DNA from 2 places in the Peribacillus sp. V2I11 genome. Region 2 is predicted to be linked to the other one. Evidence: riboswitches for the same ligand, from Rfam matches in the RefSeq annotation. Region 2 holds a riboswitch; the other holds the start of a gene.

Region 1 (16,233 bases), on a different contig from region 2:
CAGTAGCTCATCTATTAAAATACGATACCATACACAGATCTTGGAATGCAGATATTTCAATACAAGATGGACATCTCTTAATTAATGGTGATATTATTCAGATCATTTCTGAACGTGAACCTGAGAGGATTCCATGGGGAACAATGGGTATAGACATTGCGATTGATGCTACCGGAAAATTCAATGACCGCCAGGGGGCACAAAAGCATTTATCAGCTGGAGCATCCACTGTCATTGTTACTGCACCTGGTAAGAATATGGATTTTACAGTGGTTATGGGAGTGAATGATCATCTGTTAGATCTTTCGAAGCACACTATTTTATCCGCAGCCTCCTGCACGACTAACTGTGTTGCCCCTCTTTTAAGTATCATGGACCAAGCCTTCCAAGTTAAACAGGGATGGATGACCACTATTCACTCTTATACTTCTGACCAAAATCATTTAGATAACCCGCATAAAGATTTACGAAGAGCCCGCTCTTGTACTCAATCCATTGTTCCGACGACAACAGGAGTGGGTAAAGCCCTTGTTGATGTTCTCCCGCATCTGGCTTCATATATTGAAGGAATATCAATTCGTGTTCCTACACAGGATGTTTCATTAGTTGATCTCACTGTTCAAGTTGCCCGTGAGGTATCACTTGACGAAGTGAAATCAGTATTTCATGCAGCAGCAAATGGAAAACTGTCTCATTATGTCGGCTATATTGAAGAGCCGTTAGTATCCTCCGATTTTATAGGGAATGAAAAATCAGCGATTGTAGATGGACTTTCAATCATGACAGTGGAAAATCAAATTAAAATATTGGCCTGGTATGATAATGAATGGGCGTATGCTTGCAGGGTCATTGAGTTAGCTCAAGCAGTAAACGAAAGGATGGATAAAAAATGGAAATCTCCAGTCGCCCTCAAGCATTAGGTACAGTTATATGTAAATACTGTGGAGAGCTCATAGACACTGTCGATACGGAAAAAGTCATGACTTATTACTCTAACTGCAAGCAAGAACAATGCCTCAATCAAGATTCAGTATATCATGAGAGGAATTAAAGGTAGAATAGAGGTGTGTTGTAAAAGCATAGCGCAGAACAAATTTTAATATCACCTTATAAGAAGATACCTTTTATTCGAATATAAACTTTATGCCGAACTTTTCATGATAAAAACTAGGAAGTTCGGTATTTTTGTTTTTTATTTGATAAAATAACTAGAGATTTGAACCAGAATCTTTTTATCTATCAAAAAAACAAATAAAAATAGCCAAATCCAAAATCTTTTTAGGAGTATAATTGTAAAAATTTTTAATTTAGGGAAAGGACTGAAACGATGAAATGTATTTCGATTGATTTAGATGGTACCTTATTGAATTCTCAACATGAAATATCCGAAAGGGATTTGAAAGCCTTAGAAGAACTGCAAGAAAAAGGACATACGGTCATTTTGAACACAGGTCGATCTTATTCAGATGTGGTAAAAATTAAACCTATACAAAACATGGAGGTTCCAATCTTTTGTTTAAATGGTTCCCTTTTATACTCGAAAACTAGAGAACTGTTGTACGAAGTTACTTTACCAATGTCTACATATAAAGAGATATTCTCCGTTTTGCAAAAATTAGGAGTTAGAATTCTCGTATATACAAATTATGGCGGTTTCCCTTCCACTTTGCCTCCATTACATCATAAAAGTAATGAAGAGCTAGACACTCTTTTTCAAACATACAATTACGATGAAAATTCTAAATCAAGACAATCTTAAAATCTATAAACTAATTGCATTGGTACAGTATGATCAACTAGATAAAATTGAGGTAGTAAAAAAGACATTAGCAAATAAGTTTGATGTTTCGTTGGCTTCTTCCTTTCCTAATAACGTTGAAATCACTTCAAACGAAACACATAAAGGAAAGGCTATATTACATTACCAACAGATGATGAATCTAGCCTTTGATGAGATTATTGCTTTCGGTGATGGGGGCAACGACCTCGCCCAATTCGAGGTAGCAACCACTTCCGTTGCGATGGGTAATGCCCCTCTGAATATTCAACAAAAGGCTGATTTAATAACAAAAACAAATGATGAAGATGGATTCTCCCATGCAGTACGTCATCTTTTAGATTTACTAAATACACAAGGAGTCAAATCCGTGATTTGATTTTAACTGTTTTTCTAGTCGGTTTTTTGATAACATAACCAATCCCCCATAAAAAGTAATGTTATCTTTATTATACAAAAAAAGCTTGTAGACAAAGACCCTACAAACGGACTTTGTCTACAAACTGAAGCAGCCAAATGGCTGCTTTTTTATTATCTTTTCTTTGCCTTCCGAATCGTCCAACTTAACTTCCAGCGCCTTAATTTAGTAATCTATAATCTCTTCTTTTAATAGGTTCGATTAGAAATCTATCATATACAATTAGGAAGAACCACGACCATTAATCAACCTCTATTGAACATGCACTTGAAGCAAAGCTTTCTCCCACAAGAAAGCCATGCTCTTCTGTATAATCTATTTGTGTCTCTTCATTTAAATAGCGCTTTGTAAAACGATCGATTCGAATCTGGATATCACCATATTCAATAAAAGTATCGTTTCGTCGTGGTTCTTCAAAAACAAGCGTAAACTTGATAGACATCCCACATCCACCTGCTATATTAGCATCAATCCGAGGAGATTGATCTTCTTTCAACTTCATTGTTTCCAGCTTGTTCACTGCTGATTTCGTTAGTGTTATAACCATCAAATCCCCTCCTTCTCTCCATTATCATGTTTTTAATCCTCAAACATTTTATTTTACACAAACATAAGCCTGGTAGGAGAACGATTGAGTGGATGTTGAAACGACCAAGAAGAAAACCCCAAGACAAAACAAGTTCTCTCCTATTCATTACCGACGGACCATTACAACCTGAAATTAAATTTATTATGTCACCACTTCATTTTCTCTCACAGCTTCCTCTTCTTTTGTGTAACGCAATATAGGTTGTCTTGCTGCTTGCACTTCATCTAATCGTCCTATGATCGTTGTATGCGGTGCTTCTAGTACAACACCTGGATTTTCCTCCACTTCTTTAGCAATTTGAATCATTGTATCTGCAAAGGTATCGAGGGTTTCTTTTGACTCTGTTTCTGTCGGCTCAATCATCAAACATTCCTCTACATTTAACGGGAAGTAGATGGTCGGTGGATGGTAACCGAAATCAAGCAGCCGTTTGGCCATATCAAGGGTTCTTACACCCAGTTTTTTCTGTCTTGAACCGGATAACACAAATTCATGCTTACAAATTTGTGAATAAGGTGCTTCGAAATATGGTTCTAGCCTTTTGCGAAGATAGTTTGCATGGAGGACTGCACTTTCCGATACTTGACGTAGACCTTCAGGTCCCATTGTACGAATATAGGTATACGCACGAACAAGAATCCCGAAGTTTCCATAATAACCTTTTACACGGCCAATGGATAATGGTTGATTATAGTTCAGTACATAGTGATCCTTATCTTTTTCAATGTGTGGCACCGGCAAATATGGAATCAGCTTGCTTTTTACACCAACAGGACCAGCACCAGGACCACCTCCACCATGAGGAGTTGTAAATGTTTTATGAAGATTTAAGTGCACGATGTCAAAGCCCATTTTTCCCGGTGTTGTTTTCCCTAAAATCGCATTGGCATTGGCCCCATCATAATACAGTAAGCCACCTGATTCATGCACCACTTTAGAAATTTCCACAATTTCTTTTTCAAAAAGGCCAAGTGTGTTTGGATTGGTCAGCATTAGGGCTGCTGTATCATTATCCATATGTTTCTTTAATTCTTCCAAATCGACTAATCCATGTTCATTAGATGGAATCGTAACCGTTTTATATCCGGCCACTGATGCACTGGCAGGGTTGGTACCATGGGCTGTGTCTGGAACAAGTACTTTTGTTCTTGTCTCCCCTTTTTGTTCATGATAGTTTTTGACCATCATTAAACCGGTCCATTCTCCTTGAGCTCCTGCTGAAGGTTGTAACGTCACAGCATCCATACCTGTAATTACAGCTAAATCTTCCTGTAATTCATATAAAAGCTTTAGTGCTCCCTGCACCGTTTCGGCTGGCTGATACGGATGAATGCGGCTAAAACCGTCGAAACGAGCCACATCCTCATTGATCTTCGGGTTGTATTTCATCGTACAAGAACCAAGTGGATAAAACCCATTATCAATCCCATAGTTTTTATTGGAAAGTGCTGTGTAGTGGCGAACAAGCTGAAGTTCTGACACCTCTGGGAGTTCTGCTGGTATGTCACGAATCAAATGCATAGGAAGCTTATCTTTTAAATCGATTTTGTTGACATCACTTTCTGGAAGGCTTGAACCAATTCGACCAGCTCGACTGATTTCAAAGATTATATCGTTGTATTCAACCATGTACAATCGCCTCCAATACATTTACAAATTGGTCAATCTCTTCTTTTGTCCTTTGCTCGGTTACCGCAATGAGCATTTGATTTCCTAAGCCGTAATCACGGTCTAAATCAAATCCTCCGATGATTCCTGCTTTTAGAAGCTCGTCATTGACTACCTTAGCCGGAAGTGGAAGCTCGACAATAAATTCATTAAAAAATGGTGCTTGATTCATAATCTTACAACCTATTTCTTTAAGACGTTTTGCCATGTAATCAGCTTTATCGAAGTTTAGCTGTGCCATATGTCTAATTCCCTGCTTTCCAAGTGCTGTCATGCAAATGGAGGAAGCTAGCGCATTTAACGCCTGGTTAGAACAAATATTGGAAGCTGCTTTATCACGGCGAATATGCTGCTCACGTGCTTGCAATGTTAGCACAAATCCTCTTTTTCCTTGTTCATCTGTTGTTTGACCCACGATACGTCCAGGTATTTTGCGCATAAACTTTTTATGAACCGAAAAGTAACCACAGTGCGGACCACCAAAGCTCATTGGTATCCCTAAGGGCTGCATATCACCTATTACAATGTCTGCTCCAAGATTACCTGGTGGTTGCAAAAGCGCTAATGCCAGTGGATTAGCACTAACAATTAACATAGCGCCTGTTGTCTCGGCAATTTTCTTAATTTCTTTCAAATCTTCAATGGAACCAAAAAAATTTGGGTATTGGACGATAACAGCTGCTGTGTATGGATCGATTTGTTCTTGCAGTTTCTCTAAGTCTGTACAGTCCGTCGCAAGATTCACCTCTTCCACTGTATACCTTTGACCATCTGCTACTGTCTGTAAGATGGCACGGGATTCTGGATGAACCGCCTTTGATACAAGTACTTTCGAACGTCTTGTTGATACAACTGCAAGTGATGCTGCTTCTGCAAGGGAAGTAAAGCCATCGTACATGGAAGAATTTGCAACATCCATTCCTGTCAGCTCACATACCATGGTTTGAAATTCAAAAATGGCTTGTAATTCTCCCTGGCTAATTTCTGGCTGGTAAGGGGTATAAGCTGTATAAAATTCAGAACGGGAAATCATATGATTCACAACACTTGGAATGTAATGATCATAAGTACCCGCACCAAGAAAGATTGGATTTTGATTGGCATGTTTGTTTTGCGAAGCAAGCTGATGCATCTTTTTCAACAGAAGTGGTTCAGGAATTGCATTAGGGATGTTTAACTCCTCTTCCAGACGAATATCATTCGGGAGATCTTCAAACAGCTCCTCTGTCGAAGAGATTCCAAGAAAGGATAGCATTTCCTCTTGATCTTGTTTAGTATCAGGAAGATAACGATAGGTCGCTGTCATTTTATTCCTCCCCTTCATTCACAAAAGTTTCGTATTGATCTTCATTTAGAAGTACTTGTAACTCTTCTGAATTAAATAGTTCCACTTCTACCAACCACCCTGCATCATATGGCTGGTCATTGATCATTTCAGGCGCATCATCTAACTCCTCGTTTACACGAACTACCTTACCTGATACAGGGGTATAGATTTCAGAAGCTGTTTTAACCGACTCGATCGATCCTATTGATTCATTAGCCGTTACTTCATCACCCACTCCCGGATTTTCAACAAAAACGATATCACCTAATTGTTTTTGGGCAAAATCAGAAATTCCAATACGCACTCGGTTTTCGTCTAATTGTAGTACCCACTCATGTTCCTTGCTGTATAGTAGGTTAGCTATCACTTTTGTCATTGTTTTTTCTTCCTTTCACTCATAAAATTTATTAATATTTACTGTAGGGTGCTTACTCTTTCGTGCAAGGTTAAGAGATTATCCTTTTTTATAGAACGGTGCTTTTACCACAATAGCATCAACCATCTTCCTACGAATTTCCACTTTAAGTTGTGTTCCTAGGTCAGCATTTTCTGCTGATACAAGCGCAAGACCTATGCTTTTCTTTAAAGACGGTGAATGGGTTCCGGATGTAATAAAACCAATTTCCTCTGACCCTCCTGAAAACACTTTATAACCGTGACGAGGAATGCCCCTTCCTGTCATTTCAATTCCAACTAATATTCGTTTTACCCCTTCTTCTTTTTGTTTTGTAAGTATGGCTTTGCCGATAAAATTACTTTCTTTGTTCGTTTTTACGACAAAACCGATTCCAGCTTCAAGAGGGCTGATTTCCTTTGTGAGCTCTTGTCCGTATAGAGAAAGACGTGCTTCAAGGCGAAGAGTGTCACGTGCACCGAGTCCGCACGGCTTTAAGCCGTTTTCTTTTCCAGTTTCCAGTAGCTTTTCCCAAAGTGCTGGCGCCTTGTCCGCTGCTAAATTAAAGCTCAAATCCGTCTTCCCCTGTGTAACCCGTACGGGATACAAGCACGTCCGTAATGCCATCCAGATTAACATGTTGAGTAAAGTGGAAAACTCCAATTCCCGATAAATTGATTTCCGTTAGCTTTTGTAAAATGCCTTCCGCCTTTGGACCTTGAATGGCGATCAGCGCGATGTCATTTGAAATATTACGAAGTGTCACTTCTCCTTTAACATGTTGCTTCATCCAGTCGTAATCTTTCTCAATGTTTGCTGCATTAATCACGAGAAGAAATTTATCATTTTTCAGTTTGTAGACCAATAAATCATCCACTGTCCCGCCAGATGGATAACACATCGCGGTATACTGTGCTTGATTAATGCTAAGCTTTGTTACATCGTTTGTGACAAGGTAATTAATATAGCTTTCTGCATCTTTCCCTTCAACAAGCACTTCCCCCATATGAGAGACATCAAAAAGTCCTGCTTCCTTTCGGACAGCATCATGTTCTTCTAAAATGTTTGAAAACTGGACTGGCAGTTCCCAACCACCAAAATCAATGACTTTTGCTCCGTAATTTTTATATGTTTCAAAAAGCGGTGTTCTCTTCAATCCGGTTGCTGTGCTCATTGCTACACCTCCAATTAAGATCTCTTGCTAAATAACTGTTCTTTTACCCTTTTACCTGTTTCGGTCATTGCAAGACCACCAAGTGCTGTTTCTCTAAGTGTTCGAGGCATTTCCTTTCCAATCTTGTACATGGCTTCAATGACTTCATCACATGGAATACGACTTTCAACACCTGCAAGAGATAAATCAGCAGCTGAAAAAGCAATGGATGTTCCAATCACATTTCGCTTAATGCAAGGCACTTCAACAAGCCCAGCAACTGGATCACAAACGAGGCCCAACAGTGATTTTAAAGCAATGGCTGTTGCATTAACCGCTTGTTTAGGTGTGCCACCTTTTAATTCTACAATGGTCCCTGCCGCCATCGCCGTTGCAGAACCGACCTCTGCTTGGCATCCTCCTGCTGCTCCAGATATAAAGGACCGGTTGGCAATGACATACCCAAGGGCACTTGCAGTGAACAGTCCCATGACTAAGTCTCTGTAGGAAGTTCCGTCATTTTTGTGAAGCGAAAACAATACTCCGGGTAATATACCGGCTGCTCCGGCTGTCGGAGTTGCAACAATGACTCCCATTCTCGCATTACTTTCAGATGTCGCCAGTGAGAAAGTCATGGCATCGCTAATATAACTTCCTGTAAGAGAGTTACCTTGATTCACGTAATCGTACATCTTAACGGCATCACCACCAGAAATGCCACTTGGTGCAGTAGAGGTGTCTTTTTTACCGTTCTCAACAGCTTCCTGCATTTTAAATAACCGTTCTTCCATCATGCTGATGATCGTCTTTTGATCTCTCCCCGATTTTTCTATTTCCATCATCAACATGATTTCACCAATCGTTTTCTGTTTATGTGTACAAAATTCAATTAGCTCGTTCATTGACCGAATTTCCATCATGCACCCTCTAACGACGTTTTTTTCAACACATATGAATGGTAATGTGTAGCAAGTACCGAAAAGTCATCGCTAGTGCTTAAACGAATATCAACCATTTCATCACCAATCATAAAGATTTTAGATAAACCGCCTCCAAGGGATGCCCCACCTACCTTTACCAGCCATTCCCCACGTTTTGCCGTAACGACTGTTGTATTCGGATGTTTAAAATAAGGGCAGCTGCCTTCAAATTGAAATTCGTAATCTAGTTCATGTTCTTTAGTCAGCTCCATGGCATTTTTAATCCTGGAATCATCCGTATCCATGCCAAGTAATCCGCCAAGTAGGGCTTTATCTGTTCCGTGACCTTGGTGCGTTTCAGCAAATGAATCGTAGAAAATAATGTTCGCCTCTTCCGGACAACCACCTAATAGTTCATGAATGAACTTCCCCATTGATACAACACCAGCAGTATGAGAACTAGATGGCCCTACCATGATAGGGCCGATAATGTCAAAACAACTTTGGAATTCCATGTTGTTTCTCCCTTCTTAGACCGTTATAGGCTGTTGAAACAATGGATATCCTTTACAAATCTCTTTTGTTGTTTCTTTTGCTTTTTCTAGAACAACTGTATCTCCATTGCTCTTTAAAACAGCCGCAATCACTTCTCCGATTTTAACCATTTCTTCCTGCTTCATACCGCGTGTCGTTAAAGCCGCTGTTCCCATTCGAATGCCACTTGTGACAAATGGGCTTTCAGTATCATAGGGAATCGTATTTTTGTTAACTGTTATACCCGCCTCTTCTAGTAATCGTTCTGCTTCTTTTCCGGTTAAATTCCATTGGCGAACGTCTAATAGGACGATATGGTTGTCCGTTCCACCTGAAACAAGAATTGCGCCTGCTTTTTTTAATGTTTCGCCAAGTGTTGCTGAGTTTTCAATGATTTGTTTGGCATAGATTTTAAAGCTCGGTTGCAATGCTTCTTTAAAGGAAACCGCCTTTGCCGCAATAATATGCATGAGTGGCCCTCCTTGAATCCCTGGGAATATAGCTTTATTTATTTTCTTTATCATGTCTTCATCATTTGTTAAAATGATCCCGCCACGTGGACCGCGTAAAGTTTTGTGCGTTGTGCTTGTCACCACATCCGCATATGGGATGGGCGATGGATGAAAACCTGCTGCCACGAGCCCCGCAATATGGGCCATATCCACCATCAGTTTTGCTCCAACTTGATCGGCGATTTCTTTAAAACGTGCAAAATCAATTGTTCTTGGGAAGGCACTTGTCCCCGCAATAATCAATTTTGGTTTTTCTTTTTTCGCGATTGCTTCAAGATCATCATAGTCTATCAAGTGAGTATCTTCTCTCACCCCATAAGACACAATATCAAACCATTTCCCCGAGATGCTGACAGGACTACCATGAGTTAAGTGTCCTCCATGCGAAAGGTTCATCCCCATCACTTTATCGCCAGGCTGAAGCAGGGCATAAAAAACAGCTAAATTTGCTTGTGCACCGGAGTGTGGTTGTACATTTGCATACTTAGCACCAAACAGCTTGGTAAGGCGTTCAATCGCTGTTTGTTCCACCACATCTACATATTCACAGCCTCCATAGTAACGCTTCCCTGGATATCCTTCTGCATACTTATTAGTGAGGACAGACCCCATAGCTTCCATCACTTCTTTACTTACGAAGTTTTCTGATGCGATTAATTCTAACGTATTATGTTGTCTTTCCCTTTCATTTTCCATGGCATTATAAATCTCTGAATCATAGTTTTGTAGACTCATATTCAAATATCCTCCTCGAGTTTCTTCCAAGCTACCTTTCCTCACAAAAAAGACAGAGGAAAGGCAGGATAAATATCCCACCTTTCCTCTGTCCTTTTTACCTGAGAGATTACCTTCGATATGAAACATAATACAAAACAATCTGTCTTGTAATATTCGTTTCATCAAAAGGATTCCCCTTTGGTGGCTTTTCAGCTCTCTCCAGAGGTGCGTCCAATTGTAGTCTTTTTACCTGAGAGTTTCTATCCCAAGGTTTTTTTGGGAATTGCTCCTTCGGTGCCGAATCGATTTCTTCGGTCTCTCCCACAATTATCATCCGCTTATATAAATTTCCATTATAATTGTATGTTAACGGGTTTAAATGAAAATTTCAATAATTATCTGAAAAAACTTTATTTTCAGAAATTTAAACATAGACAGTATAGATCTTTCTGACAGTCCATAAAGTTAGAAGTTTTGTTATTCAAAATTATAACTGTTTTTCTGAATTCCAATAAGTTTCTATATCTAGGCGTAAGCCGATCTACTTTTGAACGGTTGCTAAGAAAAGCGCAAGATGGGAAAGGACATGAAGTCTATATTTTTAACACAATAGATGTATGGAAAAAGAGAAAATTAAGGTATTGTGAGATTTGCGAGAATCCTTGCAGCAATAGAGATTGCTTAGGAACTTCCTCCTCCTTCTCTTCTTTCATTTCCTCCTTAGGTTCAGCGGTGGTTTCATTAGTCTTCTCTTCTTTCGCAACTTCCTCTTTGTCCCAACCACTTGCCATATTAGCTATGACGATAATTGCTAGAACCCATACCCACCACTTATTTGGCCTCTTTAGATTGATTTTCTTTTCCTTACTCATTTTGGATTCTTCCCCTTTACCTTACAATATTAGTATCTACACTATGTTACCATCTCCTCTTCCCTGTATTAATAGTAAGGTAATCACTTTCCATCTCCTTAATTTGATTGCCTTTTTTATCAATATCCCTATTTAAATCTTGGAGATTTTTAATAGGGAGGGATGAAACAGCATCATACAGGTAATGGGTTATTTTCCATTCCCTGTACGACAGATGCATATTGAATGAGATAAATATGTTTGGGTAGGTAAAGCCCCTTCTTTTAGTTGTTTAATATGACTCTCAGTTCACCAATTTAAGTATTCCTGTAATGGACCATAAGTCTACTATCAATCAAGTAATCATTTCTTTGTAGCTATTTGAATTCACTTTATTTACAGTAAAATCAGCTATATCAACTTGGTAGTAATTTGATAATTTATTTAACATTATATCTAATTCTTTATTGCTATATAAACCTACTATCACTTCATTTAAAATAACTGTATTGTTTCTTTCCATTCTATTTTCCTCCTTTTGATTGAATAATTTTTCATCTTTCATTTGCATTTTAGAACTGACGGAAATGAACATAATATGTTCTTTCATTAGGAACCTCTAATTGGATTTTCTTAAACGCAGTGACTTCTCACTTCCCACTTTTCCTTACAGCATGCCCATCCAAATTCGTTGCATAGTGGGCTACCTCTTTCCCTGTAAATTTCTAATGAACGATAGCGCATCAACGACATGCGATGACGGGAGTGGCAGTTTGTAAATCAAAAGCAGTCTCGGCCGTATTTTCCTTCTCAAGAAGACTTCCATATCTACTCTATTTATTTTCTTCTAATTTTTCATCTTTAGAAAACGCTCTTTTCCGTTAAATCCATAGGCCCTGGACGAATAACCGAACCGCTTTTTCCATACTCTTGCTACATTCTCAGAGTCGTACTCAAATTCCCTTTTTTCTAATAATTCCAATCCTTCCCTAATGTCATCCATTTCGTAATCAATCCCATTGTTGTTCATTTTCAAGAAGTGACCACTCCCTGCTTTTCCTGCATATACATTTTCTACAGATATATCTCTGAAAATGGGCTCTACTATGCGCCAAGCTTCAAGGTCTCCTCCAATCTTGAAACAAGCCTCTTTTCGAGCACCTTCCTTTCCTTCAGAGGTCACGATATCCATAAAGCTCACACCATATCTCTTTAGCCTGTTGTACCGGCGAATGGTATCATTATAGTAGGAATTTCCAGATTGAATTAAAATATCGCCAATATTTAAAAACGGTGTCACTTCACTAATTACTACATCAACTGAATCTGGAGGAACCATAAGCCAAATAAGTCGGGGTTGCTCTAATGATTTAATGAGTTCTACTATATTAGTTGTTCCCTTAGCTCCGTATCTTTCCATTTCTTCTACAGCACCGGAATCTAAATCATAGGCCACAACGTCGTGGCTTTCTTCAATTAGGTTTTGCCCTAAGTTTAATCCCATTTTTCCTAAACCGATTAATCCAACTTTCATCGTGATGGCCTCCTTTTTAGAATAGAGTACTTCTAATTTGTGCTTCTTTCCTTTTACATATTGGTAACTTCGTTATATTTATTTAGTATAAAAATTCACCTTATTATCTAAAGCCCCTGTTGCTTTAAATATGGGTCACAGCATGGTATTTCCGACGTTTAGGATACTTAAACGCATTCCTGTCTAAAAATTTATTACGTAGAAAAGTCATTTAATCCCCCCTGTATTCTTCCTTGATTGTAAAATTATAGTGTAGTAAGATTCTAATGGATGTACCAAGAATAGTTCTTGCGGTGATGATCCTCTATGTATATAAAAGTATAATATCTATATTTTTTAATTGTAAGTACGCACTTTTTTATTATATAGTATTATAAAGTACACTATTATTTTATGACCTGGGGGGAAAATAAATGGGACATCTGCGTGACAAGACGTTTTACTGTGAAAAAGAATTGACACTTTCTATTATTGGCGGTAAATGGAAAATGCTTATTATGTGGCATCTGGGCAAAGAAGGAACCAAGCGATTTGGGGAACTAAAATCTATGATTCCTGAAATTACGCAGAGAATGCTCGCTAGTCAATTGCGAGAGCTGGAAGATGACCTAATTGTTCACCGTGAAGTCTATCCTGTTGTTCCACCAAAAGTTGAATATTCTCTGACCAAAAGAGGAGAAAGTTTGATGCCAATTCTTGAATCCATGTATGACTGGGGCAGTGAGTATATGGAGACAGTCTTGAATAACCAAGTAGATAGAAAAGAAGAATCCCTCTAGGAGAAAAAAGCTTCCCTCATGAAGGATTAGAAAATAATCCTTTATGGCTCCTTTTCTGAAAGCGCTATCTTCGTTATGGACAGATTAAGAAAAAAACTTTAATTAAATAAATTGGACACTAAAAACCACATGGAGAAACCTTTATAAAGGTTCCTCCATGTGTTTTTTTAGCCTGTTAACCCATATCGGCGGACGGTATACGAACTCTATTGTATTAGATTAGTTGCTTACTACTCACTTTACGGTCTATTTAATTACCTGCAAGAAGAAGTACCACGATTTTCTTTTTTAATCACATTACCCTTTAACAACTTCTACATAATAGGGCTTCAAACACAATTCTTCAACAAATTTTCCAAAAAGCAACTCTTGGTATATTTCACTTATCTTCCTTTCTTTACCTTACACACAGTATACTTTTGAACACTATATGATATAAAAGTGGGTACTTCTCATTTAAATAATTAGAGAATACAATAAATGTAGTATCAAACAAAAAATTATTTAAGGAGTGAAGTATTTATGAAACTTCAATTAGCATTAGATCTTGTAAACATCCCACAGGCAATAGAAGTAGTTCGAGAAGTAGAGCAATTTGTCGATGTAGTAGAAATTGGAACTCCTGTTGTCATTAATGAAGGTCTTAGAGCAGTAAAAGAAGTTAGTGCAGCATTTCCTAATTTAACCGTATTGGCAGACCTGAAAATTATGGATGCTGGCGGATATGAAGTTATGAAGGCATCTGAAGCTGGTGCTTCTATCATCACAGTTCTTGGTGCGACGGATGATGCAACAATCAAGGGTGCAGTGGAAGAAGCTAAAAAACAAGGAACGCAAATTCTTGTTGATATGATCAATGTAAAAGATATCGAAAAACGTGCGTACGAAATTGATGCACTGGGCGTTGATTATATTTGTGTGCATACAGGGTACGATCTTCAGGCTAAAGGAGAAAACTCATTTGAACAGCTTCAAATAATCAAACGCGTTGTTAAGAATGCGAAAACTGCTATAGCAGGCGGAATTAAATTAGATACATTGCCAGAAGTCATTGAAGCACAGCCTGATCTTGTCATTGTAGGCGGTGGTATTACTGGACAAGATAATAAAAAAGCAGTAGCTGCAAAAATGCAAGAATTAATTAAACAAGCGACTTATGCTTAAGAAAGGTATGTGAATTATGAAGACTACTCAATACTTAGCTGAAATTGAAAACGAATTAAATCGGACAATCGAATTAATATCTGAAGATGAAGCTGAAAAATTGGTGGATCACATACTTAAATCCAAGAAAATCTTTGTGGCTGGTGCAGGTCGTTCTGGGTTTATGGCCAAATCTTTTGTTATGCGCATGATGCACATGGGGTTAGATGCCTTTGTAGTAGGAGAAACGGTAACCCCTGGTTTAGAAAAAGATGATATTTTAATTATCGCTTCTGGTTCAGGAGAGACAAAAAGTTTAGTGTCAATGGCGGAGAAGGCTAAAGGTTTAGAAGCATCTGTTGCAGTTGTCACGATTTCCCCTGATTCAACTATTGGAAAAATAAGCGATTTAGCTATTAAAATACCTGCCAAGCCTAAGGCAGGTGCAGATAGTGACTACAAAACTATACAGCCTATGGGGTCTTTATTCGAGCAAAGTCTCTTGTTATTATTCGACTCTATCATATTAAGCGTGATGGAGCAAAAGGAATTAGCCGGCCAAACTATGTTTGGAAGACATGCAAATCTAGAGTAGGTTAGGCTTAGTTATGCTTATACTCCTAAATGCATGACAAAAAATTGAACATACTAAATCAGGTTTTGATAAAAAAATCTTTAGACAGAAACATATAATCTAAAAAGAGCTGTCAAATTAGAGATTCTAATGCCTTCCCAAATTTATGTATGAATCAATATCATTCTAGGCAGATTTCACCAATAGGTGAAGCTGCCTTTTTGTAAATTTAGGTGATAATTTACACTTATTTCAAGTTCTATTTTGCACGTATTATTGTTATTTTTCATTTGTTTTGTCGTTTTTTTGTCTTCGAAAAAGACGTATAGAAGGGGTACCGCCAACATTTCGGAATTTTACACGAAGCAAAACCCGGCAAAAAAAAGCCATTTCCTACTGTAGCTCAGATCCAAAGTTTGATTAAATTAATACAAGAAACCTTGAAAATGAATAAATAGAAAGGACATGTTTTGAAAAAAGATTAATCAAAACATGCCCTTATACTATTTAATTGGATTATTCTTTTATAAAAAAGATTGATCATTTTTGTGTTCCTTAATCAACTAACGCACCCGTTAGTTTAAGTGGAAATCTTCACAAACTTTTTTTTATCTTAGGCTTTGTTAAATAGTATTGTTGTTTTTCAGATATAAAATATGGGAACGTCCGATTTGGACGTTCCCGTTCTTATTCCATTAAAGCCCCCCTATAATGGAATAACTGTAAAGCTAATGAAGCTTTTTTAAAAGCTGCGTTTCGCTGCCCAAGCACCTTGCATTTTACTAAGGAATACAATTTGCCCAATATGATATGCGTCGTGCATTGCTAAACTCTTCAGTTCAAGCACTAATGAATTATCTCCTGGAATCTGTCTATACAAATCTTCATGTTCAGATTTTGCTAGTATTTTTCCAAGTTCACGATGAACATAAAAGTATTCTTGTTTTGTTTCCTTCCAATTTTCTAACGTCTCAGTAGGTAATCGAAATGTAGAGTCATTATTTTCTGCCTGTGGTTCATTCGCTGTTTCACCAAGAAATCGCATCAGATATCTCTTTTCAAAGAAAAGTAAATGACAAACTAATTCCCAAATGGAATTCATTGCCCCATCAGCTGGTTTCCAAATTGCCTGTTCAAAAGTGATGTCCTCTAGCACTTTTTCAAGTGGTGGAAACCAGTCTTCTTCATCTAAGCAACTTGCCCATTGTTGTAACAAAAGTGTCTTTACATCCATTTTCTATTCCCTCCAATTTAATCCTAGATTGAATTTATTATTGCTTACCTTACAATAGATTCGCATCAGTTAAAGAGTATTCCTCTAGACAGAATTTCTTTTATTACTT
Region 2 (16,233 bases):
TTCTCCTCCATTGCATTTTTTAAAATAACTTCTTCTAGTATACAGAAGTACGCTTTATTTGACTAATAATTTGAAATTTTACCCATTAACTGATAAATTAGAACTTTCTAGTGTAACACGTTGCTAAGTTTTGTAAAATAGTAAGAAACAATACATAGGTTAGGGGTAGAAAAAATGAATCATGAGACTTTGGAGCTTTTTAAAACATTGACGGAATTACCGGGAGCCTCGGGAAATGAACATGCAGTTCGGAGTTTCATGAAGAGTGAGCTGGAAAAGTATTCGGATGAAATCGTCCAAGATCGCCTTGGCGGAATATTTGGCGTAAAAAGAGGCAATGAGGATGGGCCGACTGTACTAGTTGCCGGGCACATGGATGAAGTGGGATTCATGGTCACCTCCGTAACGGAAAATGGAATGATTCGCTTTCAGACCCTGGGAGGCTGGTGGAGTCAAGTGCTTTTGGCCCAAAGAGTCGAAATCATAACCGATAACGGTCCGGTCATTGGTGTCATCGGGTCGATTCCACCCCATTTGCTTGATGAATCGCAACGCTCAAAACCAATGGATATCAAAAATATGCTGATTGATATCGGGGCGGACGACAAGGAAGATGTGAAGAGAATCGGTATTAAGCCAGGTCAGCAGATTGTACCGATTTGTCCATTCACGCCGATGGCCAATGAGAAAAAAATCCTCGCAAAAGCGTGGGATAATCGTTACGGCTGCGGACTTGCGATTGAATTGTTAAAAGATTTAAAAGGTGAAACGTTACCGAATATCTTATATTCCGGAGCAACCGTCCAGGAGGAAGTGGGATTACGGGGTGCGCAAACGGCAGCTCATATGATCAAACCGGATCTTTTTTTCGCTTTGGATGCAAGTCCGGCGAACGATATGTCCGGCAGTAAAAGTGAATTTGGCCAGCTGGGGAAAGGGGCACTGCTCCGCATTTTTGATCGTTCGATGGTTACGCATCGCGGCATGAGGGAATTCATCCTTGATACGGCCGAGTCGAATGATATTCCGTATCAATATTTCGTTTCCCAAGGCGGCACGGATGCCGGGCAGGTCCATATTGCAAACGAAGGCATTCCAAGCGGGGTGATTGGCATTTGTTCCCGTTATATTCATACACATGCATCCATGATTCATATTGATGATTATGCCGCTGCACGTGAACTGATTGGGAAATTGGTTCGTTCCTGTGATAAAACGACATTCGAGACCTTGATAAAAAACGGTTGATGAAGGAAGCTGAAATGGAATGGGATGCTGTCATGAATCCTTTTCCATCAGCTTTTTTTATATAGAAGGAAGGTAATGATATTGAAAATAGCAGTAGGCAGTAAGAATCCGGCGAAAGTAAGTGCCGTGCTTGGCGTATATGAAGATGCAGAAATCATTTCGCTTCAAGTGGAGAGCGGGGTCCCGGAACAGCCTTTTTCAGATGAGGAAACGATGGAGGGGGCAATGACACGTGCCCGGAATTGCTTGATTCACAGTGATGCCGAAATGGGTATCGGACTCGAAGGCGGTGTCGTGAAAATGGGACAAGGCCTGTTTCTGTGTAATTGGGGTGCGATGGCCACGAGGGACGGTGAGGTCTTTGTAGCTGGCGGAGCGAGAATCCCACTGCCGGGAATTGTTGCTGAGAAGCTGCAGGACGGTGAAGAGTTAGGCCCTGTGATGGACGCCTTCACAAGGCAAGAGAATATTAGCAAAAAGGAAGGAGCGATCGGCGTGTTTACAAATGAGCGAATCACCAGGGGGGAAATGTTCCTTCATATCATGAGGATGCTAGCCGGTCAATTCGAGTATAAGCTGAGAATGAAAAATCAGGATTTTTGAATCACTGTCATGGAAAGGCGGGTTTTGAATGATGGAAACGAACACTGCCAAAACAGAGCAGAATCAGACAGGATTTTATTGAACGGCCTTGCTAGTATAGTGACAAGGGGTGAGCGGAATGGGGTGGGTTGAATCAATCCAAAAGGCCATCGAATATATCGAGGAGCACTTATTGGAGGACCTGACGATCGAGAGCATTTCCAGGCAGGCGAATGCCTCAGCTTTTCATTTTCAACGGACATTCACCATCTTAACGGATATTACCATTGGTGAATATATCCGGCGTCGAAGACTGACCTTAGCCGCCCAGGAGATTTCATCCACAAATGGCAAGGTCATTGATTTAGCCTACAAGTATGGCTATGACACCCCCGAGGCATTCTCAAAAGCTTTTCGAAGGCAGCATGGGATATCTCCAAGCGAAGCCCGAAAGTATATGGGGAAGATGAAATTCTATGAACGCCTGGTGATACAGGTGATTGTGAAAGGGGCAAAACCGATGAAATACAATATCCTTGAAAGGGATTCCTTTCAATTGATTGGAATCAAGCAAGAGTTTTCCTTGGTTAATGAAGAGAATTTGATTGGGATTCCGAAGTTATGGGAGAAAGTGAATTCGGATGGGACAGGAGATCGGTTAGCGAAGTTGAACAATGGCCAAATAGATGGCTTGATTGGTGTATGTGTCGATAAGCGGGCAGTGGAAAAAAATGAAACGATGGATTATTGGATAGGTGCAGAGTATGCCGGGAAAGTGCCTGAAGAGTTTTCAGCCCTTACTATACCGGCTTCCAAGTGGGTTGTATTCGAAGTTCACGGACCTATGCCTGATAGCATCCAACAAGCTTGGAAGCGAATTTTTTCCGAATGGTTCCCTACCAGCGGTCATGAACATGCAGGAACTCCCGAATTGGAAGTATACGCGAACGACGACGCTTCAAACCCTGACTATTACTCCGAAATTTGGATACCCATTAAAAAGGGATAAGGTTCAACCTAAATTTATTCGTTTTTCGCTTGCAGGGGAGGTTAGGCATCTAATTTCCCCTGCAAGCTTTTTATTTGGGTGAATATGAAATGATCAGTCCTTCATACTTGAACCCTTGGCAAGGGAGATTTACAGCCCTTCTTCAAAAATATAAGATAGAACCTTCATGGCTTGGTTCACGGATTCGACCGTGACGCTCGCCTTTTCCGATAATTCCTTTAAGGCATGGTGATGGGATTCCGGGCGAATCAAAATAAGCGGTTTACCCAGGGAAACGGCGGTGCTTGCGTCCATGGCCGTATTCCACTGTTTATATTTCTCCCCAAACAGAGCGACGACAAGATCAGCTTTTTTCATCAAAAGACCTGTCCGCAAATTATTGATTTGGGAAGCGGCCGCATCCTTCAGAATGGGGTTAGGCTGTTCCCCAAGAATATCTTCACCGATATTATCAGAGCGTTCATGATTTTCCATCGGGCCGACGAATTCTAAAGGAAGTTTCAGTGCAGCGGTCTTATCTCTCAACTCGCTTCTCCAATTTGAATGGATCTCCCCAGCAAGATACACGGTTAATTTCATTGTTTTCCTCCTCGGTATTTAAATTGCTTTCATTGTATCATGTTTTGAGAAAATGGATGAATTTCATAAATAAGGATAATAGTATCCTTAAGTGAGTAAAAGAGATGGCTGGAGGAATGACGATGGCATTATCGAATAAAAAATTTCTTGTTTTCCTGTTAATAAGCAGTTTGATTGTGGGATGCTCAGGTATTGAGAGGCAAACCGAAAAGGCAATGAAGGCCGCAGAAGTGGCTTTTCGTGACGACGAAAAACAGCCCGATCTCGAGGCAGGGCTTATTCAGGTCTATCTGCCAAAGGATTTTAAGGTAGTAGAAGAACATGATAATAATTTGATTTTACAAAAAGGTGATAAGATTTATATATTATTTGTCAATCCAAATGAAAAAGAAGACAGCTCCGTTTTATATTTGGCAATGAAGCAACAAAAGGATCAATATGTAGTGCTGCATTCTTTTCAAACTGATGATAAATTCGGCTTTATCTCGATCAAAGAGATACCGAAAGAAAAGTATGAGCTTGCAGTGGGGATCGGAGGGGTGAAGCTGACAACCGAAACGGATAAAGATCAATTAAAAACCGATGCGAAACAAATGATGGAAATCGTTTCATCCGTGCCCCAGAAATAAGATGACCCGGTCGTTCAACCGATCCGAATTAATGGTTGATTCGCGGAGAGTCTGGTATGATGGGATTATAAAAAATAAGGTGTCATTTAGAGCAGGAGGAATATTCAAATGGAAAATTTACAAACCGTTGAGCAATATGATGCATTGAAAAATGAAGGCAAACATATCTTTCTTTTTTCAGCAACATGGTGTGGAGATTGCCGTGTAATCGAACCGATAATGCCTGAGATAGAAACGAAATTTCCTGACTTTACATTCATTTATGTTGACCGTGATGAATTCATCGATGTGTGTGCAGCTAATGATGTATTCGGTATACCAAGTTTCATTGCGTATGATAATGGCAAAGAGCTAGGCAGATTCGTAAGCAAGGATCGCAAAACACAAGAACAAATTGAGGAATTCATACAATCACTATAATCAATTTCCCCTTCTCGCTGGGGATTTTTCAATGAAGAGGAGGGTCAGTCATGAAAATGGATAGCACGAAGCTGAAAAATATCTTGAAGGAACGCCTAAAAGATGGGAATCGCACATTCAAATTCGATAGCAAGCAAGATACGTTACGGGTGGAGAATGTGAAGACCGGGAAAGGGATCACCATCGAGTTGCCTCCTGTACTTGCTAACTATGAAAACGTACAGGAAAAAGCCATCGATGAAATTACCTATTACGTGGAAGAGGCCCTGAATGTGATGGGGGAAGAACACAGCATGGAGGGCAAGGAGAAATGCATTTTCCCAGTCATTCGCTCGACCTCCTTCCCAATGGAATCCGAAGAAGGAAATCCATTTTTATTCGATGAGCATACGGCTGAAACCCGGATTTTTTATGCCCTTGATTTAGGGAAAACTTACCGTCTCATAGATGAAAAGATGATTCAACGGGAAAATTGGCAGGGTGACAGGATCCGTGAAATTGCCCTTTTCAATGCCCGTTCCCTATCCACTGAAATGAAGTCGGATATCGTTGCAGATAATGCATTTTATTTTTTGAACACGAATGATGGATATGATGCCAGCAGGATCCTGAATGAATCCTGGCTTCGGGAAATGAAGGACAAGATCGAGGGAACCATGGCTGTGGCCATTCCCCATCAGGATGTCATCATCATTGCCGATGTGAAGAATGATACGGGCTATGATATTCTTGCGCAAATGGCGATGAGCTTCTTTGCCAGCGGTCATGTTCCGATTACGGCTCTATCATTCCTTTATGAAGAAAATGAGTTGGAGCCCATCTTCATTATGGGTAAAAACAAAAAGCGTGAACAATAATATATTGAATCACAAAAGGACCGTGTCAGCATCTGGCAGCGGTCCTTTTAAAGTTTAGTAGAGTCTCCTTAACTTCAACAAGGGAATCAGGAAAAGAGTTGATATTTGTTATTTAATGGGTAATAATATAATTGGAATATTTCGGAAATATAAAAATGAATCCCTGAATATCAAACTATATAAGCGGATGAACGTTGTGGGAGATTGCAAAGCATTGAGCCACCGAAGGAGCAAGTTCCAAAAACATCCCTTGGAGCAAATCTCTCAGGTAAATGGAACCGCAGCTGGACGCAACTCTGGAGAGCGCGCAGGAAGTGTGCCGCCAACGGGGAAATCTCCATGACCAAAATGGAGCTAAACTCTCAGGTAAAAGGACAGAGAAGGGAGCAGTTAGTTTACGCAACCCTTCTCCGTCCTTTTTGTCGTCCAATATAAGAATGGGTCCATTGCAATTAATTGAGCAGAAGCGGCTTTTGCTTAGACGAGGTAAATGTAGTTCCGGCATTATAAAAAGATTTTCATTGGTTTTCCGGAGGTAGTTATGCCGATTATAAGAAATATTGAATTATTCTTTCCAGAGGATAGACAGGCAAATTTAATCTTTTATAGGGAAACAAGATGTATCGCTTCTTTATACAGTCGTTTGCTTCCGGAATTCAAAACGGATGAATATAAGGGAATATTGATTAATTGTGTATCCGGCTTGAGGCATAATAAACAAATTAGACGCTGATTCGTTTATTATGTTTAATTTTAAATCCGTTTTCGCTGAGATTAATATGAAAGAGTTTTTCTCTTTGCCTACGGACCGAAGGAAAAAAGAATATACACTTGAAGTTATGCAAAAACCTTTAGAACAAGTAGCAAAGGAACTTAATTGTGATATTGGCCTTTTTAAGGATATCCATCAAAAAATAATAAACCTGGACTTTGAGAACAAGTGGATTTATGCGAAGAAAAGCAGCCCTAACAGAAAATATTCTTGCAGTATTGTCTGTGAACAAGAAGTTCTTTATAGAAGAGAACGGATTATGAGAGAAATTGATACAGATGAACAGCATCTTTTCAGCAAATTAGGAAAAATAGGGTGGACACACAATCATAAAGTTTCATTTTCAGATCCAGATTATAAAACTAAATTTATAGTCACCTTTTTGGAAAGGAATAGCTCCGGGAGCTTATATTGGAAATGTGAACAGCAAATATTCCAATAGAATCCTTTTTAATAATACCTAGAATATCCGAAGCTTTAGTGAAGCAACTAAGTAAGGACCTACAAGCAGGGTCCTTTACTATTACGCTGTTTATCAACAATGATATTTAACAGAGCATGATGTATAAATGCTATACATGGGACACGAAAGGCATACCTGACCAACAAATCATAATCAAATAGGGGGAGAATAATCGTGAACGTGAAAAGCAAATTAATGAACATGCTGGAAGCCCGTAAAGGGGAAATGGTTCAAATTCGCCGTCATTTACACGAGAATCCGGAACTATCCTTCAAAGAAGAGAAAACGGCACAATATATCATTGATTTTTATAAAGGGAAAGATGTGTCGATTCAAACGAATGTAGGAAACGGATTAGGGATCATCGTATCGATCGAAGGCGGAAAACCAGGGAAAACGATAGGTCTCCGTGCGGATTTCGATGCATTGCCGATTACAGAAGAAGCGGAGGTCCCGTTCCGTTCAAAAAATGAAGGTGTCATGCATGCCTGCGGACACGATGGGCATACCGCGTATTTATTGGTATTGGCAGACTGCATCAATGAGCTGAAAGATTCCTTATCAGGTACGATCAAAATAATCCATCAACATGCAGAAGAAACACCCCCAGGTGGAGCAAAAAGCATTATGGAATCAGGGTTTTTGGATGAACTGGATGCTGTTTTCGGAATCCATTTATTTCCTTCTCATCCAGCAGGGGTTGTCGGGTATCGCGGCGGCTATTCGATGGCTGGACGGACCTATTTCAAGTTAGCGATAAAGGGTGTAGGCGGCCATGGTTCCTCCCCGCATATGGCTAATGATGCCATTGTGGCAGGCGCCCACTTCGTGACAGCCGTACAAACCGTAGTCAGCCGTCGGTTGAACCCTTTTGATATGGGCGTAGTCACAATCGGCTCCTTCGATGGAAAAGGAAGCTTTAATGTCATAAAAGATCGTATAGAAATTGAAGGGGATGTCCGTTATATGACAGCAGAGACCCAACAGCTGATCGATAAGGAAATCCACCGGATCGTCAAAGGGATAGAAACGGAATTTGATGTTCAGTGCGAACTTGCATATGTGCCGGATTATCCTCCGTTATATAATGACCCTGAACTGACTGGATTCGTGAAAAATAGCCTGGAAAGCATGAATGACAAAGATATTAAGAAGGTCGTGGAATTTCCGGTTTTCTCAGGTTCAGAAGATTTTTCATATTATGCAGAAAAGATTCCTGGCTGCTTCTTTTACATTGGCTGTAAACCGAAAGGGGTGGAGAAGGCATATTTCAATCACCATCCTAAATTCGACATTGATGAAGATGCCCTTTTGATCGCTTCCAAATCAGTGGCGCAGGTTGTATGCAGTTTTTATGAATGGAAATAGTCCCTTTGGTCTTTGTTTACAAAAAAAACGCTGGAACCCACAAAACACCGTTCGGTATTAACGAACGGTGTTTTGTGGGTTTCGGCAGGTATTTGGATGCCACCGGAGGTTTCGTGAAGGATGAAGCAGTGAATTGCCAGTCTGCTTCATGGGCTGCATGAAAACTTAATCTCTTTGTAAACGCGATTTAACAGCGGTGTTTTATTTAAATAGTAGACTAGGGACTAATGTTATTTCGTGATGGATAGGTTTAAACTCATTTCAGAAGGGGTTTAATAGGGTAGGAGTTCTGCGAAATACGTTAAGTTAGTAAGAATTCGATAAAAAAAAAGATACTAATCCCAATTTAGCTTAAATTTTCTCGATATTTTTAAAATAACTGGTAGAATTAGTTACATACTACAGATGTAGAAAGAGTGATAGTTTTGAAATGGCTAAATAAGATGAAAAAATGGTTCCAAGCAGAGGAAATTATTGAAATCGAAGAAATTATTATAGATGAACCGCTTGATGAAGAGACATTAAGGAAAATGGATTTTTCGAAGCTTTCGAAGTCAAAGGAAGAAGAAATAAAGGTTTATAATCAAAAAGTGGAAAAAATGTCCCAGACGCCAGACCCGGATACGAAAATCCTGTTTCAATATCCAAAAGGACAGTTCAAGTTTCCGCTCATTCCAGACCGGGAGCAGAACAAACGAAAGCCCAGGGAAAGAAACAGGGAAGAAAACGAACCCAAACAGGGGAAGAATGTGACCAAAGAAACGACGAGAAGGCCTGTAAGGGATCCTGAACCAAAACGGAGAAGCTTTGATCGGGAGGAAACCTCAAAAATAGTCCCGTCAAATACTCCATTCCGCCCAACGGAAATTCCTTCACCCATTTATGGGTTCCGTCGTCCGGAAAAAAAAATAGTCCCTTCTGAAGAAATTGTCGAATATGAATTAGAAAGCAAAATGCCTGTCCTTAAAAAAGAAGAACCTGCCATCGAGATTCCGGTATCCATTCCTGATATCTCAAAAGAAGTGTCCCATGAGGAATTGACGGTAGAACCATCCGTTCTTATACCGGAACAAGCGGAAGAAAAAAGGGGAGATTCGGAGATACCCGCTTTCTTTCGGAGGAATTCCATTGAATCCCTGCCAGAAGAAGCAGTAAGCGAGCCTAACGTAATTGAGCCTGCGGTAGAAAAAGAGGATATTGAACAGGACCAACTCGATTTTGGACGCGAAGTTGCTGTATCCATCATGGAACAGGCGGACGCCACACCGCCTGAAGCTATATCGGTTCCTGGGGAGGTTGCTGTACAACCAACTGAACCATCCGTCAGTCAAGGGACACTGCCTGAAAGTGATCAATCAGAGGCAATACCTGAAGTGCAGCATAAACGTCCAAAAAAACATATCCCATTTAATGTAATGATGCTTAAGCAAGATCGGGAAAAAAATGACTTCATGAATAGAATGATGCCGGAAAAAAAAAGCTTTAATTCGGAAAGGGCAGTAGTTTCACCTGATAAGCGACCAATGAATGATGCTGCTGAAACGGAGGCAGTACAAGCGAAACCATCTGCAATTCCTGAACGGAAACCGGAGGAAGGCAGAGTTATTTTGAAAGAGGAGACTCCGGTCATTACACCAACCTTTCTGGACACTAAGGTTGGTTCAGAAACCGCCGCCGTGCCTGAGAACACAGTTGAATCCAATATCGTTTCGAACCCTGAGCCGCTCTTTGAACAGGAAACCCCCATTTCTGGAAATGGGTATCAAGAAGCAGTTTATACAGAGGCGGCAGCAGAAAGTGGCCAGGGCGATAACCCGGCAGTTTTTGGCTCCGTGGAAGCGGATGATAATCCATACTATGTGTTTCCGAATATAGAATTGCTGACACCTCCCACTTATGCTGTTCATGATGATGAGTGGCTCGAGGAACAGACTTTATTACTTGATGAGACATTGAAAAATTTCAATGTCCGTGCTAAGGTCGTCAATGTCACTCAAGGACCTGCAGTAACTCGTTTCGAGGTGCATCCGGAGCCGGGGGTGAAGGTGAATAAAGTGACGAACCTGATGGATGATATCAAGTTAAGCCTTGCTGCTCAGGATATGCGGATGGAAGCGCCTATTCCGGGTAAACATACAATTGGCATCGAGATTCCGAACAGGAAAAGCAAACCGGTATTTTTGCGGGAGGTTTTGGAAAGTACTGAGTTTCAAGAGCATGAATCACCGCTTGCTGTGGCTTTAGGACTCGATATATCCGGTCAGCCGATTATCACGGATTTGAGAAAGATGCCGCATGGATTGATAGCCGGGCAAACGGGATCGGGGAAAAGTGTCTGTATCAACACCATGCTGGTCAGCTTGCTGTATAAAGCGACGCCGCAGGAGTTGAAATTACTGTTGATCGATCCGAAAATGGTCGAGCTTGCCCCATATAACCGGATCCCGCATTTGGTCAGTCCAGTCATAACCGATGTAAAAGCCGCTACGGCTGCGTTGAAATGGGCTGTTGAGGAGATGGAACGGCGTTATGAATTGTTTGTACATGCCGGTGTACGTGATATCACCCGCTTTAATGACCAAGCGGAAAAAGCCGGTCAATATTCAAGCAAGCTGCCTTATATCCTGGTGATCATCGATGAGCTTGCGGATCTAATGATGATGTCCCCGGCTGATGTAGAGGAAGCGATTTGCCGGATTGCTCAAAAGGCCCGTGCCTGCGGCATCCATTTGATTGTAGCCACTCAAAGACCTTCAGTCGATGTCATAACTGGATTGATCAAGGCAAATATCCCGACAAGGATCGCTTTTTCGGTTTCTTCACAAGTCGACTCCCGGACAATCATCGATAGCGGCGGTGCCGAAAAATTATTGGGAAGAGGAGATATGTTATTCGCTGAAAACGGCTCTTCAAAAACGGTGCGCCTGCAAGGGACTTTTGTGAGTGATGAAGAAATCGATCAAGTCGTCAACCATGTTAAACTGGAGCAGCAGCCGAAATATCTGTTTGAACAGGAAGACTTGCTGAACAGGGCCCAGGTCACGGAAGAAGCGGATGAACTGTTTTTCGAGGCCTGTGAATTTGTCGTGAGCCAGCAGGCTGCATCTGCATCGAGTGTCCAAAGGCGTTTCCGTGTCGGTTATAACCGTGCAGCGCGTCTAATAGAAATGATGGAGCAACAGGGAGTCGTTTCCGAATCCAGGGGCTCAAGGCCCAGGGATGTATTGATTACGGAAGAAGAACTGGAATTTTTACATGTTAATTAAGAGAACCTAATAAAAGGAAATTGTATATAATGTGAAAGGGTGAAAACCCTTTTTTATCCCCTTACTTGAGGGAAAATCCAATGATTTGATAAATTGGCATCTGCCTGACATGGATGAATGAATAAAAAAGTGATATAATAGTTTTTTGTTGATGAATGAATGAAAATATATGCTTGAAAAACCTATGAAGAAATTGCGTTACTAACAAGTCTCGTAATGGGAAAACAAATAAAAGATGACGTCATATACTGTCATACAGGTAGACGATTGGTGGAGGTTCGCTTTATGACTGCTTACCATTTTGTGGGAATTAAAGGGTCGGGTATGAGTGCTCTGGCACAAATGCTGCATGATATGAATATTGAAGTGCAGGGTTCCGATTACGAAAAAGAATTTTTTACACAATTGGCATTAGAAAAAGCCGGGATTAAAATCCTTCCTTTTAACGAGGAAAATATTCAACCTGGAATGACCATCATTGCAGGTAATGCGTTTCCGGATAGTCATCCGGAAATCGTGAGGGCAAAAGAACTTGATTTGCCTATTATCCGTTATCACCGTTTCCTAGGTGATTTCATGAAAAACTTCATCAGCGTGGCCGTTACGGGAGCTCATGGTAAAACATCGACGACCGGCTTACTTGCCCATGTAATGGGGGGCGCTAAACCGACATCCTTCTTGATTGGGGATGGAACGGGTAAAGGAATCGCGAATTCTGATTACTTCGTATTCGAAGCATGTGAATATCGCCGTCATTTCCTTTCCTATTATCCGGATTATGCAATCATGACGAATATCGATTTTGATCATCCTGATTATTACGCCAATGTCGAAGACGTGTTCGAGGCTTTCCAATCGATGGCCCTTCAAGTCAACAAAGGCATCATTGCGTGCGGGGATGATGAGCATTTACCACATATTCAGGCGAAAGTACCGGTTATTTTTTACGGATTTGCAGAAGGAAATGATTTTCAAGCGAAAAATGTTTCCGTCACTCCGGATGGCACGACTTTTGATGTGCATGTAAGGAACAATTACTATGATACATTCACTATTCCTACTTTTGGAAAGCATAATGTGTTGAATGCACTTGGTGTCATTGCACTTTGTAAATATGAAAACTTGGATACGGAAGCTGTGAAAGCCCAATTGCGGACTTTTGGCGGAGTTAAACGCCGGTTCTCCGAAAAGGAAATCGGAAGTCAGATCATCATTGATGATTATGCACACCATCCGACCGAGATCTCTGCAACTGTTGACTCGGCGCGTCAGAAATATCCAGAGCGTGAAGTTGTTGCGGTATTCCAGCCGCATACTTTCTCGAGAACGCAGGCATTCCTGGATGAATTCGCCGACAGCTTGAATTTGGCTGACAAAGTATACTTATGTGAAATTTTTGGATCTGCTCGTGAACATCAAGGGAAGTTATCGATTGAAGACCTTCAAGATAAGATTCCCGGTGCCGAGCTGATTACGGAGAACACAACATCAATATTGCAACATCATGAAAACAGTGTCGTGTTATTCATGGGTGCGGGGGACATTCAAAAGTTCCAAGCAGCCTATGAGCATTCACTGCAGGTAAAATAAAAAAAACGACCATCCGTTAGTAACGGATCGGTCGTTTTTTATTGGTTTTTCCCAGCACGTCATGCTGCTGGTTTTTATGTTATTTTAAATTTTCTGGATTTAAGTTTTCCAGTTCCGGTAAAACGAAGCGTCCGTCCTTACGTATCAAGACGTCATCAAAATGGATTTCCCCGCCGCCATATTCAGGTCGCTGAATATTGACCAGGTCCCAGTGAATGTCTGAATGGTTTCCGTTAAAGGCATCATCATAGCATTGTCCGGGAGTGAAATGAAAACTTCCATCAATTTTTTCATCAAAGAGGATATCTTGCATCGGGTGTAGAATATAAGGATTTACACCAATTGCAAATTCACCGACATATCGTGCGCCTTCATCAGTATCAAAAATTTTGTTGATGCGTTCCGTATCATTCGCAACCGCTTCAACGATTTTTCCATCCTTGAATGTTAACTTCACGTTTTCAAAAGTAAAACCCTGATAAGGGGACGGAGTATTATACGAAATCACTCCATTGATGGAATCTTTAACTGGAGCCGTATATACTTCACCGTCAGGAATGTTCAGCTCACCCGCACATTTGATGGCTTTAATGTCTTTGATGGAGAAGGTTAGGTCCGTACCGGGCCCAGATAAGCGGACCTTATCCGTTTTATCCATCAATTCAACAAGGTTGTCCATTGCTGCGCTCATTTTGCCATAGTCGAGGTTGCAGACTTCGAAATAAAAGTCTTCGAATGCTTCTGTGCTCATTTTGGCTAATTGGGCCATGGAATTTGTCGGGTAGCGAAGTACGACCCATTTTGTTTTTGGCACGCGGATATTTCTATGTACTTTACCGACTGTCTGTCCATGAATCGCTATCTTCTCTGAAGGGACATCGGATTGTTCATTGATATTATCCCCGGCACGAAGCCCGATATAAGCATCCATCTGGTTCATTACGTTTGCTTCAAACTCACCCATCATCTTGTACTGTTCTTCTTTGGCACCCATCAGCAAGGCACGATCCACTTGGTGATCCTTTAACTGGACGAATGGGTAACCACCTGCTGCATAGGCTTCATTCACAAGTGCGTTAACAAGTTCACGCTGCAAACCAAAGTTTTCGATCAAGATTCTTTCACCTTTTTGAAGCTTCACGGAATAATTGATTAAGTTTTTGGCCAATGTACCAATTCTGGGATCTTTCATAAAAAATACCTCCATTGTTTAAATTCGACTTATCGTTTCTATCATACCCGATTTCCTGCCATAAGTGTCACCCATGAATTTCATGGAGGAACTGGATGCAGACAACAATATTTCCAGATTAGGGTTTGATAGGGTATATTGAAAAAATAAATACGTTTATAATAATAGGGAAGGGGTAATTAATATCTAACAGCTATTAAATAAGTCGATTTTTTACGGAGGTGTTCCAATGGAGATTATTTTATACGTAAGTGCTGCTGTTGCAGCGATAGCTTTTTTGGTACTTGTTATTTTCCTAACAAAGGTACTGACATCACTTCAAACTACCCTGGACAGTGTGGCCCGGACGCTGACAGGACTAGAGAGCCAAATGCAGGGCATAACGCTCGAAACTACTCAGTTATTACATAAAACGAATACGTTGGCAGAAGATTTACAGCATAAGTCAGAAAACCTGAACACGGTGGTGGATGCCGTGAAGGATGTAGGCACATCCATCTCTAGCTTTAATTCTTCCATCCAAAAGGTTTCCCATAAAGTGCAGGCAGAGATTGATAATAATCAAGAACGAATCTCACAAATTGTACAATGGAGCAATGTAGCCTTGGAGATCAGGGACAAATGGAAATCCAGAAGCAAACAGGCTGCCCCGACCCCAACCGAAAGGGCGGAGTTGGAAAGGGAAGCACTGGAAACTGATAACCTACCTAAAAAAAGGTTTTTACGTTCTAGATCTTAAAATCTAGTTAAATAAAAATGAACTGAAAATTGAAAGGGGAATGTATTATGACTCAAAAAGAATTTGCGGCAAAGGACTATCAGAAATCTTATGAGGACGAACGCGACTCGATCAATTCGAAGGACTTTATGATTGGCGCCTTGATCGGCGGGATGATCGGAGCGGCTACAGCTTTGTTCATGGCCCCGAAAACAGGCAAGGAATTAAGGAATGACTTCAATGAACAAGCTAAAAACATTTCAGAGAAAACAGAAAGATTAAGACAAACGGCGATGGAAAAAGGTACAGTCCTTGCTGATACTGCAAAAGAAAAAACAAGCTCCGTCACGGAAATCGTTTCCAACAAATCTTCAAATATCGTCAATAAAGTGAAAAGCCTAAAAACGGGAAAAGAAAACGGCGATGCGGCTGATGATACGACGAATTCAAGCAATAAGGATATAGATGTAACCGGAACTTCCGATTCTCCTATCGTATCCGTCGAAACGAACTTTGCTAACGGCAATGACTCGGAAAATAATCCTGCAGATCCTACAAGCGGAAACAAGGATGCGGCAAAATTAAAACTTGATGAAGCGAAAAAGGCATTTGATGAGACAGAGAATAACCTAAAGAAATAAACTCCTTGGATTCCTTTAATGGGGATGAAGAGGCATAAAGGGACGAAGAATAAGGCGGTGAAGTGCTTCGATGGCTTCATCGCCTTTTTGATGGTAAAATTTATATGGACAAGGAAAGGAGACTGTTTTATGGTCATGAGTAAAATCGAAACAGAAGAACAATTCAATGAGCTTCTAAAAGAGGATACATTCCTGCTTTTCAAGCATAGTGTAACATGCCCGGTCAGTGCTGAAGCATTTGAACAGTATGAGAGGTACATTTTAGGTAACGAACAACTTAAAACGGGCTATTTAGCCGTTCAGGAAGCTCGTCCACTATCCAATTATGTGGCAGAAACATTTGATGTCAAACATCAATCACCTCAGGCCATCCTGTTTAAAAGTGGAAAACCTGCCTGGAATGAATCTCATTGGCGAATTACATATGATTCATTGAGCAAGGCCATTACTGAATGATTTATGAAGGCCGGATCCTTTTTTAAGGGGTCCGGCCTTTTATTATTCCATCATTAACTGAGGGCAAAAGGATTTTTAAATGATCTCCAGGGGAAACCTTTTCTTGAAAGGCCGTTCCCTGTTCATTAGCATGCAGGGAGTCCAGGCAGCTTGTAACTCTTTAATCATTCTTGGATGGCTCCAGGCAAGAGGCAGACTATTTGATCATGTTCCAAATGCTCTTGAGATAAAATATCAATTAAATTATAGCTTTCTTGTTCTATTTCCAATATAATTCCTACAACGGATTGTTCCAATATTCAGTCTAAATCGTTTTTTATTGTTGAGCAGCACCCGCATTTATGCATTTATAACTTTAATGCTTAAAAGCGTTTAATTATTAAAGAAAAATATAGTGACATTTTTGGACACTTCATTTATAATTGATTTAATCATACATGAAA

The links. A riboswitch is a leader RNA that binds a small molecule or an ion and turns the genes downstream of it on or off. The one in region 2 is predicted to bind glycine.
Region 1: linked by a shared signal. The riboswitch ahead of glyA (serine hydroxymethyltransferase) and the one ahead of QFZ73_RS18370 (hypothetical protein) in region 2 are both predicted to bind glycine.

The regions. Positions count from the first base shown of each region.
Region 1 covers NZ_JAUSYW010000002.1:140,770-157,002, forward strand. The annotation lists gene gap (type I glyceraldehyde-3-phosphate dehydrogenase) at 1-920, shown strand, start outside; gene QFZ73_RS27235 (GapA-binding peptide SR1P) at 890-1,051, shown strand; partial or broken gene QFZ73_RS27240 (HAD family hydrolase) at 1,328-2,156, shown strand; gene QFZ73_RS27245 (iron-sulfur cluster biosynthesis family protein) at 2,437-2,742, opposite strand; gene gcvPB (aminomethyl-transferring glycine dehydrogenase subunit GcvPB) at 2,926-4,413, opposite strand; gene gcvPA (aminomethyl-transferring glycine dehydrogenase subunit GcvPA) at 4,406-5,758, opposite strand; gene gcvH (glycine cleavage system protein GcvH) at 5,760-6,155, opposite strand; partial or broken gene gcvT (glycine cleavage system aminomethyltransferase GcvT) at 6,234-7,347, opposite strand; gene sdaAA (L-serine ammonia-lyase, iron-sulfur-dependent, subunit alpha) at 7,362-8,243, opposite strand; gene QFZ73_RS27275 (serine dehydratase beta chain) at 8,243-8,761, opposite strand; gene glyA (serine hydroxymethyltransferase) at 8,777-10,027, opposite strand; glycine riboswitch at 10,113-10,235, opposite strand; glycine riboswitch at 10,238-10,343, opposite strand; gene QFZ73_RS27285 (hypothetical protein) at 10,603-10,881, opposite strand; gene QFZ73_RS27290 (hypothetical protein) at 11,216-11,470, opposite strand; partial or broken gene gnd (phosphogluconate dehydrogenase (NAD(+)-dependent, decarboxylating)) at 11,511-12,394, opposite strand; gene hxlR (transcriptional activator HxlR) at 12,808-13,173, shown strand; gene hxlA (3-hexulose-6-phosphate synthase) at 13,696-14,337, shown strand; gene hxlB (6-phospho-3-hexuloisomerase) at 14,354-14,911, shown strand; gene QFZ73_RS27315 (DinB family protein) at 15,633-16,124, opposite strand.
Region 2 covers NZ_JAUSYW010000001.1:3,746,140-3,762,372, forward strand. The annotation lists gene QFZ73_RS18335 (M42 family metallopeptidase) at 175-1,248, shown strand; gene QFZ73_RS18340 (DUF84 family protein) at 1,330-1,851, shown strand; gene QFZ73_RS18345 (AraC family transcriptional regulator) at 1,970-2,839, shown strand; gene QFZ73_RS18350 (YtoQ family protein) at 2,969-3,418, opposite strand; gene QFZ73_RS18355 (hypothetical protein) at 3,541-4,047, shown strand; gene QFZ73_RS18360 (thioredoxin family protein) at 4,156-4,467, shown strand; gene QFZ73_RS18365 (DUF1444 domain-containing protein) at 4,518-5,324, shown strand; glycine riboswitch at 5,611-5,712, shown strand; gene QFZ73_RS18370 (hypothetical protein) at 6,104-6,538, shown strand; gene QFZ73_RS18375 (amidohydrolase) at 6,740-7,927, shown strand; gene QFZ73_RS18380 (DNA translocase FtsK) at 8,353-11,193, shown strand; gene murC (UDP-N-acetylmuramate--L-alanine ligase) at 11,479-12,783, shown strand; gene QFZ73_RS18390 (aminopeptidase) at 12,863-13,975, opposite strand; gene QFZ73_RS18395 (DUF948 domain-containing protein) at 14,205-14,714, shown strand; gene QFZ73_RS18400 (YtxH domain-containing protein) at 14,762-15,334, shown strand; gene ytxJ (bacillithiol system redox-active protein YtxJ) at 15,464-15,790, shown strand; gene QFZ73_RS18410 (hypothetical protein) at 15,894-16,064, shown strand.